One region of the Streptosporangium sp. LJ11 genome, then DNA from elsewhere that is predicted to be linked to it. Evidence: riboswitches for the same ligand, from Rfam matches in the RefSeq annotation. Region 1 holds a riboswitch; the other holds the start of a gene.
The links. Region 1 has a riboswitch for S-adenosylmethionine ahead of ACTOQ3_RS16455 (glutathione S-transferase C-terminal domain-containing protein). Riboswitches for the same ligand answer to the same signal wherever they lie in the genome.
Positions count from the first base shown of each region.

Region 2: linked by a shared signal. The riboswitch ahead of thrC (threonine synthase) and the one ahead of ACTOQ3_RS16455 (glutathione S-transferase C-terminal domain-containing protein) in region 1 are both predicted to bind S-adenosylmethionine.

Region 1 covers NZ_JBPXMB010000010.1:32,966-37,169, reverse strand. Annotated here, with positions in the region: gene ACTOQ3_RS16460 (FAD/NAD(P)-binding protein) at 1-526, opposite strand, end outside; gene ACTOQ3_RS16455 (glutathione S-transferase C-terminal domain-containing protein) at 523-1,458, opposite strand; SAM riboswitch class IV at 1,498-1,610, opposite strand; gene ACTOQ3_RS16450 (DUF402 domain-containing protein) at 1,663-2,184, shown strand; gene ACTOQ3_RS16445 (ABC transporter permease) at 2,242-2,994, opposite strand; gene ACTOQ3_RS16440 (ATP-binding cassette domain-containing protein) at 2,987-3,925, opposite strand; gene ACTOQ3_RS16435 (TetR/AcrR family transcriptional regulator) at 4,026-4,204, shown strand, end outside.
Region 2 covers NZ_JBPXMB010000054.1:27,703-31,906, forward strand. Annotated here, with positions in the region: gene ACTOQ3_RS42545 (S1 family peptidase) at 1-1,098, shown strand, start outside; SAM riboswitch class I at 1,317-1,459, shown strand; gene thrC (threonine synthase) at 1,474-2,772, shown strand; gene ACTOQ3_RS42555 (MoaD/ThiS family protein) at 2,795-3,070, shown strand; gene ACTOQ3_RS42560 (cold-shock protein) at 3,417-3,617, shown strand.

The DNA.
Region 1 (4,204 bases):
CCAGCGCGCTCTCCTCCCTCGTCGGCGTCACGTCGCCGTGTCCCTGGGCCAGGATCACCGCGTCGGCCTCGATCGTCCGGCCGTCGTCCAGCGTCACCGCCTGCCCGCCGGGGACGTCGGCGAGGTCGACGGCGCGGGCGGCGTGCACGTGCACCCGGACGCCGCGCGGGGCGTTCGCCACCGCCTGCCGGAAGACGTGGGAGAGGTAGCCGTTCTGTGCCGGGCGGGAGGCGAACCTGCCGGGGTCGCCGCCGAGCCACTCGGCCAGCGTGGGTCCGGGGCGGATCGGTCCCTCGCAGCGCACCGACTCGTCGGTGAAGAGCGTCACGTCGGCGGCGGCGGAGTTCATCCAGAGCAGGTCCGGCTGGTCGTGGCGCCAGACGCGCCCGCCGCCCGGCGGGTGGGGGTCGATCACGTGGACGTCCAGCGACGGCCAGCCGAGCAGGTCGGCGGCGTTGGCGCAGATGCGCTCCACCAGGCAGGTGCCCGTCGGCCCGGCGCCGACGACGGCGATCGAGGCGCTCATACGGCGGCTCTGCGGTGCGGCTGGTCCCAGTCGGCGTGCGACGGCTCGACCGGGATCCGCCAGGCGTCGGTCTCGCCCGACGTACGGGCGATGACGGCGAAGTCGGTGTTCTCGCGGAAGGCGGGGTGGGCGTACAGGTCCCTGGCGTAGGCCCACAGGTTGGGGAAGGCGGTCAGCGGGCGCTCGCTGATCCTCGCCGCCGGGTTGTCGCTCAGGTCGAAGCGGAGCAGGGTCGGCCAGAGCCGCACGTCCGCCTCGGTGATCCCCGAGCCGAACAGGAACCTGCGGTCGGCCAGGCGGGCGTCCAGCTCGTCCAGGAAGGCGACCACGGCCCCGCGCGCCTCGGTGTACGCGGTCTCGGTGGTGGTCGCCGCCACGCGGCCCGCCGCCGTGTTGACGATCTCGTAGATCCTCGTGTTGAGCTCGTCGATCTCCGGCCTGAGCTCCTCGGGGTAGAGGTCGGCCTCGGGGTCGCCGCCGAACCGGGTGGCCAGGTCGATCGTGATGTCGGGGAAGTTGTTGCTGACGATGCGGCCGGTCGTCCTGTCCCACAGGACCGGCACCGAGACGTGCCCGTCGAAGCCGGGCTCGGTCACCTCGTACGCCTGCCGAAGGATGGTGAACCCGTTGACCGGGTCGGCCCCGCGCCGCTCGCGGAACGCCCACCCGCGCCCGTCGCGCTCGTCGTCGACGTAGGAGAGCGAGACCGCGTCCTGGAGTCCCTTGAGGGAGCGCACGATGGCCGCGCGCTGCGCGTACGGACAGACGGCCGCGACGTAGAGGTGATAGCGCCCGGGCTCGGCGGGGAAGGCGGATGTGCCGATCCGCCCCTGGAAGGGGTAGCGCGGGCCGGGCCTGCCACCGGGCCGGTAGTGGCCGTGGGTGTCGAGGTCGACGGGGCTCGCGTGGTTCAGTGTGCTGGTCTTCGACATGTGGCGCTCCCGGCATGTCTCGGTGACCCTGGTTGAGGGGGTCCGCGCTTGCGGCACGCCCACCGTGCCGCCAGGTCTCCCCCGGAGGCACCCCGCCGCGGTGCGAGGGTTGCCGGTCAGCCAGCCGGGGCTTCTCACTGACGCTCTTAACCTATTTAGAAGGTAGGAAATACATAGATCTCTGTCAAGGCTTAGTGTCGTGGAATGTCCTATGAGAGCGTGAACGTGGTCTACCGCAAGTACGACGGATCACTGCACTGGCATCACCGCGGCCTGCTGCTCGGCGAGGACGAGCACGGGGTGTGGACGGGCTGCGTGGCCGACTCCAGTGGCCACAAGGGCGACGGTCCCGCGGTCCCCTGGCCGCATCCGTTCGTGATGCTCTTCCCGCGCGACGCCTGGTGGACGGCCGCCTTCAACGCCGCCCCGCACAAGCACGAGATCTACTGCGACGTCTCCACGGTGCCGGAGTGGAGAGACGGCGAGGTCACCATGGTCGACCTGGACCTCGACGTGATCCGGACCCGCCGGAACCTGCTGAAGGGCCGCCCGAGCAGGGTCTTCCTGGACGACGAGGACGAGTTCGAGGAGCACCGGGTCAAGTACGCCTACCCGACCGACGTGGTCGAGAACGCCCGAGCCTCGGCCGCCTGGCTGATGGAGGCCGTCACCTCCCGCACCGCCCCCTTCGGGGACGCGCCGCGCTGGCTCACCCTGGTCGGCTGAACCATGGGCGGGGGTGCCGGGGGTGGCGACCCCCACCGCCCCGGCACCCCCGCGACCTCAGCGGGCGCGGTGGCGGAACATCCTGGCGGAGAGGACCGCCGAGACCAGCAGGAAACCGCCGCACCAGGCCAGCGCCTTCCACGGGTCGCCCCCCACGGGCCGGTCGAGCAGCAGGCCGCGTACGGACTCGATGATCGGCGTGGCCGGCTGGTTCTCCGCGAACCCGTGCAACCACGCGGGCATGGTGTGCACCGGGACGAAGGCGCTGCTCGGGTAGGGCAGGAACATCACCAGGAAGGTGAAGGCGCCCGCGGCCTCCGGCGTCCTGGCCAGCAGGCCGACCAGGGCCGAGACGGCGGACATGGCCAGGACGAACACCACCAGGACGCCCACCGCCGCGGCCCAGCCGGACAGGCCCGCGTCCGCCCGGAAGCCGAGCAGGAACGCGACGGCGAACACGATGGCGAGCGAGGTGAGGTTGCGCACGGTGCTCGCGGCCACGTGCCCGCCCAGGAACGCCCCGCCGCCGACGTCCATCGACCTGAACCTGTCGACGATCCCCCGGCTCATGTCGTGGCTGACGGCGACCGCGGTCAGGGAGGCGCCGTAGGAGGCGCACATGACGAGGATGCCGGGGACGGCGTAGGTGACGTAGTCGGTGCCGGTCTGTATCGCGCCGCCGAACAGGTAGACGAACAGCAGCATGACCAGGACGGGCATCAGGAACGAGGTGAGCAGCGCGTCGAGGTTGCGCAGCGACAGGCGGACGGCACGGCCGGTCATCACCGGCCAGGCGGCGAGTTCAGACACCGGCCCGCTCCCTGTCCGTCAGCGCGAGGAACGCGTCGTCGAGCGTGGCGCCGCGCACGGTGAACCTCTCGACCGCCGAACGCCCCGGGTCCACCTCGTCCAGCAGGGCGCGGATCCCCGTGGCGCTCCCGTCGGTGGCCGCCCCGACGGTCAGCGTGGCGAGATCGGCGTGGAGGGCCCGCGCCCCGAGAAGGCGCGTCACCTCGGCGAACGACCGCGCGTCGGACAGGACGAGGTCCAGCCGCCAGGCGGCGACCCTCGCCTTGAGCTCGTCGGCGGTGCCCTCCGCCACCACCCGCCCGCCGTCGAGCAGCGCGATCCTGTCGGCCAGGCTGTCGGCCTCCTCCAGATACTGGGTGGTCAGGAAGACCGTGGTACCCGTGCCGGTGAGCTGGGTGATCACCTCCCACATCGCCTGCCTGCTCCGCACGTCGAGACCGGTGGTCGGCTCGTCGAGAAAGATCACCGACGGCGCGCCGACCAGCCCCGCGGCCAGGTCCAGCCGTCGCCACATGCCGCCCGAGTACGTGCCGACCCGCCGCCTCCCCGCCTCGACCAGGTCGAACCGCTCCAGCAGCTCGGCCGCCCTGCGGCGGGCCGCCGCGCGCGACAGACCGGACAGGCGGCCCATCATCCGCAGGTTCTCCTCGCCGGTCAGCAGCTCGTCGACCGCCGCGTGCTGGCCGGTCAGGCTGATGGCGCGGCGGACCCGGCGGCGGTCGCGCACGACGTCGAACCCGGCCACCGTGGCCCGCCCCGCGTCCGGCCTGACCAGCGTCGCCAGGGTGCGCACGGTCGTGGTCTTGCCCGCGCCGTTCGAACCGAGCAGCGCGTACACGCTGCCCCTGGCGACGCGCAGGTCGACACCGGTCAGGACGGCGACCCGGCCGTAGGACTTGGTGAGGCCGACGACCTCTATCGCTGGTTCCACTGCCCCTCCTGCGTATGGCGTACGCTCTACTGTTTATGGCATACGCGGTATTGCGTAAGGTATACACTCACGGGAAAGGACGGTCAAGCCCGGGAGCGCGATGGAAGTGCCGGAAAGCGTGGAGATCGCCTGGGGGCTGCGCGAGCGGCCCGGCAAGGGGCCCAAACGCACCCTGAGCCTGGAGCACATCGTGGAGGCGGCCCTGCGCGTGGGCTCCGCGGAGGGACTCCCCGCGGTCTCGATGAGCAAGATCGCCGCCGAGCTCGGCGTCTCCACGAT
Region 2 (4,204 bases), on a different contig from region 1:
GAGCTCGACGAGACCCTGCCGCCGCAGCCGCTCGTGTCGAGCGCGCGCTACGTCGACGTGAAGAGGAACAAGGTGGTCGTCCTGTCCACGCAACCCCAGGCGGCCGAGAACGTCATCGAGAGCGCCGAGGTGAACAAAGCGGCGGTAGTGGTGCTGCCCTCCACCGAGGTTCCCCAGCCGCTGTACGACCTGGTGGGCGGCGACGCCTACTACATCGGCGGCACCAGCCGCTGCTCGATCGGCTTCTCCGTGCTCAAGGACACCCGGCAGGGTTTCGTCACCGCGGGTCACTGCGGCAGGACCGGCGCCGCCACCACCGGCTTCAACCGCATCGCCCAGGGCACCTTCGAGGGATCGGTCTTCCCCGGCAGCGACTACGCCTGGGTCTCGGTCAACGACAACTGGACGGCCACCCCGACGGTGGACAACGGCCAGGGCGGCACCGCGCCCGTCGCCGGCGCCCAGGTCGCCGTCGAGGGAGCCTCGGTCTGCCGGTCCGGCTCCACCACCGACTGGCACTGCGGCCTCATCCAGCAGCGCGACGCCAGTATCACCTACCCCCAGGGCAACGTCTTCGGGCTGACCCGCACCACCGTCTGCGCCGAATCCGGGGACTCCGGCGGCTCGTTCATCTCCGTCGACCAGGCCCAGGGCGTCACCTCCGGCGGCTCCGGCGACTGCAACCAGGGCGGCACCACCTACTTCCAGCCGATCGCCCCGATCCTCACCGCCTACGGCCTGGCCCTGAGGACCACCGCGGGCAATCCGCCGCCGCCGGTCACGGGCACCTGCAACGGCTTCCCCAACACCCACAACGGCACCCTGGCCGCCGGTGGGGCCGCCTACCAGCCGAAGGGTCTCCACTACAGGCCGACCGCCGGGGGCCTCCACTTCGCCTGCCTGGACGGCCCCGACGGCACCGACTTCGACCTGTACCTGCAGAAGTGGAACAGGGCGGGCTGGTCGGTCGTCGCGACCTCCAGCAGCGCGGGTCCCGACGAGAGAATCTCCTACAACGGCACGCCCGGCTACTACCGCTACCGGGTGGTCTCCGTGGCAGGCTCCGGCTCCTACACCCTGGGGATCCGAGTGCCGTGACCGCTCCGGCGGGTCGCCTCCGGCGGCGACGACCGGGAAGGGGGCGGGACCCCGCCTGCCGTCCGGGGCGCGTGCCGGGTGCCCCGCGAGCGGCGGCCAAGGTTCGATCGTCCGGTGGATAACACGCCATGTCTCGCACAGTGAGACAAGGAGTCAGGAGGGCGGCGGGTCGGGGTAGAGTGCTGAGGACCTGCGCGTCAGGTTTCCAACTGAATATTTGCTCATCCAGAGGGGTGGAGGGACCGGCCCTGCGAAGCCCCGGCAACCATCCCGGTTCAAGACTCGTGATCTGAACGAGGTCGGCCGGGACAGGTGCCAATTCCGGTCTGTGACCAGGGTGGTCCGCAGACGAAGATGAGGGAAAGGCCTCGCTTCATGGCGCTCGCAACCACTGAGAACAACACCACCACCACCTCCTCCGGTCGTGCCGGCGACGCGCGAGACCGGCGCTTCGGCCCCGCCGTCGCCCTGTCCTGCCGGGAGTGCGGTGCCCGCTACGACCTCGGCCCCAGCTTCGCCTGTAACGAGTGTTTCGGGCCCCTTGAGATCGCGTACGACTTCGGGCGTGTGACCCGGGAGCGGATCGCCGAGGGGCCGACCAACATCTGGCGCTACCGCTCGCTGCTGCCCGTCCCCGACGACGTGGCCGCCAAGCCCAACATGGCGCCCGGCTGGACCAAGCTCGTCAACGCCGGCAACCTCGCCCGCGAGCTGGGCATCCGCTCCCTGCACGTGAAGGACGACTCCGGCAACCCCACGCACTCCTTCAAGGACCGCGTGGTGGCCATCGCCGTCGAGGCCGCCCGCAACTTCGGTTTCCACACTCTTTCCTGCTCCTCCACCGGCAACCTGGCCGGCGCCGTGACCGCCGCCGCCGCGCGGGCCGGGCTGGACGCCTGCGTGTTCATCCCCTCCGACCTGGAGCAGGCCAAGATCGTCATGGCCTCCGTGTACGGCGGCAGGCTCATCGGCATCGAGGGCACGTACGACGACGTGAACCGCTTCTGCTCCGAGCTCATCGGCGACGAGCTGGGCGACCAGTGGGGCTTCGTCAACGTCAACCTCCGGCCGTACTACGCGGAGGGGTCCAAGACCCTGGCCTACGAGATCGCCGAGCAGCTCGGCTGGCGCATCCCCGACCAGATCGTCATCCCGGTCGCGTCGGGCTCGCAGCTCACGAAGATCGACAAGGGCTTCAAGGAGCTGGTCGCGCTCGGCCTGGTCGAGGACAGGCCGTACAAGATCTTCGCGGCCCAGGCCGAGGGGTGCTCCCCGGTCTCCGCCGCCTACAAGGCGGGCCACGACGTGATCCGCCCGGTCAAGCCGGACACGATCGCCAAGTCGCTGGCGATCGGCAACCCGGCCGACGGCCCGTACGTCCTGGACATCGCCCGCCGCACCGGCGGCGCGGTCGAGGACGTCACCGACGCCGAGATCGTCGACGCGATCCGGCTGCTGGCCAGGACCGAGGGCATCTTCGCCGAGACCGCCGGGGGCGTCGTCGTCGGGGTGCTGCGCAAGCTGGTCGCCTCGGGCACCCTCGACCCCGACGCCGAGACCGTGGTGCTCAACACCGGAGACGGCCTCAAGACCCTCGACGCGGTGGCCGCGGAGGCGCGCCCGACCGCGGTGATTCGGCCTTCTCTTGACGCATTCCGTGCGGCTATCGCCTAGAAATCGTGAAAGGTACTGAATTATGAGCGTTTCTGTGCGGATTCCGACGATTCTCCGGACTTACACCGATGGTGCCGCCGAGGTGAACGGAGAGGGTGAGACCCTGCGTGATGTTCTTCAGAAGCTCGACGCGGACTTCCCGGGGATCGGCGCCCGGATTCTTGATGAATCGGGAAAGATCCGACGTTTTGTCAACGTCTATGTAGGGGATGAGGACGTCCGTTTTGTCGACAACCTCGACACGGCCACGCCCTCCGGCGTCCAGGTCTCCATCATCCCGGCGGTGGCCGGAGGTTGATTCTCCCGCCCTGAGGCGGCGCTGACCGCCCCGCGCCACCCTCGGGGCACCCGCGACTCCACGGCACCCGCCCGGCTCAGGCCGGGCGGGTGCCGTATTTTATGATGCAAGCTCATATTCGTGGACTAGATGGATGATGTAACCCTTAACTAACTAATAGTGATAGTGAAACTCTGTTCTCGTACTAAAAGCTCTCGTAAAGCGGTAGTTTGGTGCTTGACTCTGTTGCCCTACCGCTTCCCACAGGTATGGTCGGAACGATCGACGTGGCGAAGTCCGTCCCGGCGATTGAGGACTTCGCGAGAGGAATGGGCGTCGTCCTTAAGACCAGTAAGAGGAGTCGCAAGTGGCGCAGGGCACCGTCAAATGGTTCAACGCGGACAAGGGCTACGGCTTCATCGCGGTAGACGGTGGTAAGGATGTGTTCGTCCATTACTCCGCGATCATGATGGACGGCTACCGGGCCCTCGAGCAGGGCCAGCGGGTCGAGTTCGAGATCACCCAGGGTCAGAAAGGTCCCCAGGCGGAGTCCGTCCGGGCGGTCTGACGTAGCCGTTTCGTGAATTCGCAGGGAAGAGCCGGTGGATCCCGCGGTATCGCAGTCCGCTGGATCCTCACCGCCCAGGCCCGGCTCGCCCCCCTTCAGGTGAGCCGGGTCTTCGCGTCGTACGGGACACGTGGCCGCACGTGGCCGCGCGGGGGTACGGGTCGAGAGGCGGGGTGGTGGTGCGCGGTCGCGCGGAGACGCCCGGAGGCGCACGCGGGCGCGCGAAGCCCGCGGGGGCGCGGAACGCGCGGCGGGCCGATGATGACGCGCGGCCCACATCGACGTGACGCGAGATCTACGTCCACATGACACGGAGCTGACGTCTCCGTCTCGGGCGGCGCAGGTCAACGGATCGTGGCTTGCACTCGGCAGGGTAGAGTGCTAAATAGATTGTTGGCACTCACGCATAGAGAGTGCCAATCCTGGATCGAGGCGATGGGGCCCGCCGAACGGAGTCGTGGGCCCACATGCCGTCGCGGGCGTCGACTCGATCCGGTGTAAGCCACCCTTTCTCTGGGAGGTTAGCCGTATGGCAGCCAAGATGATCGCGTTTAACGAGGACGCCCGGCGCGGTCTCGAGCGCGGCA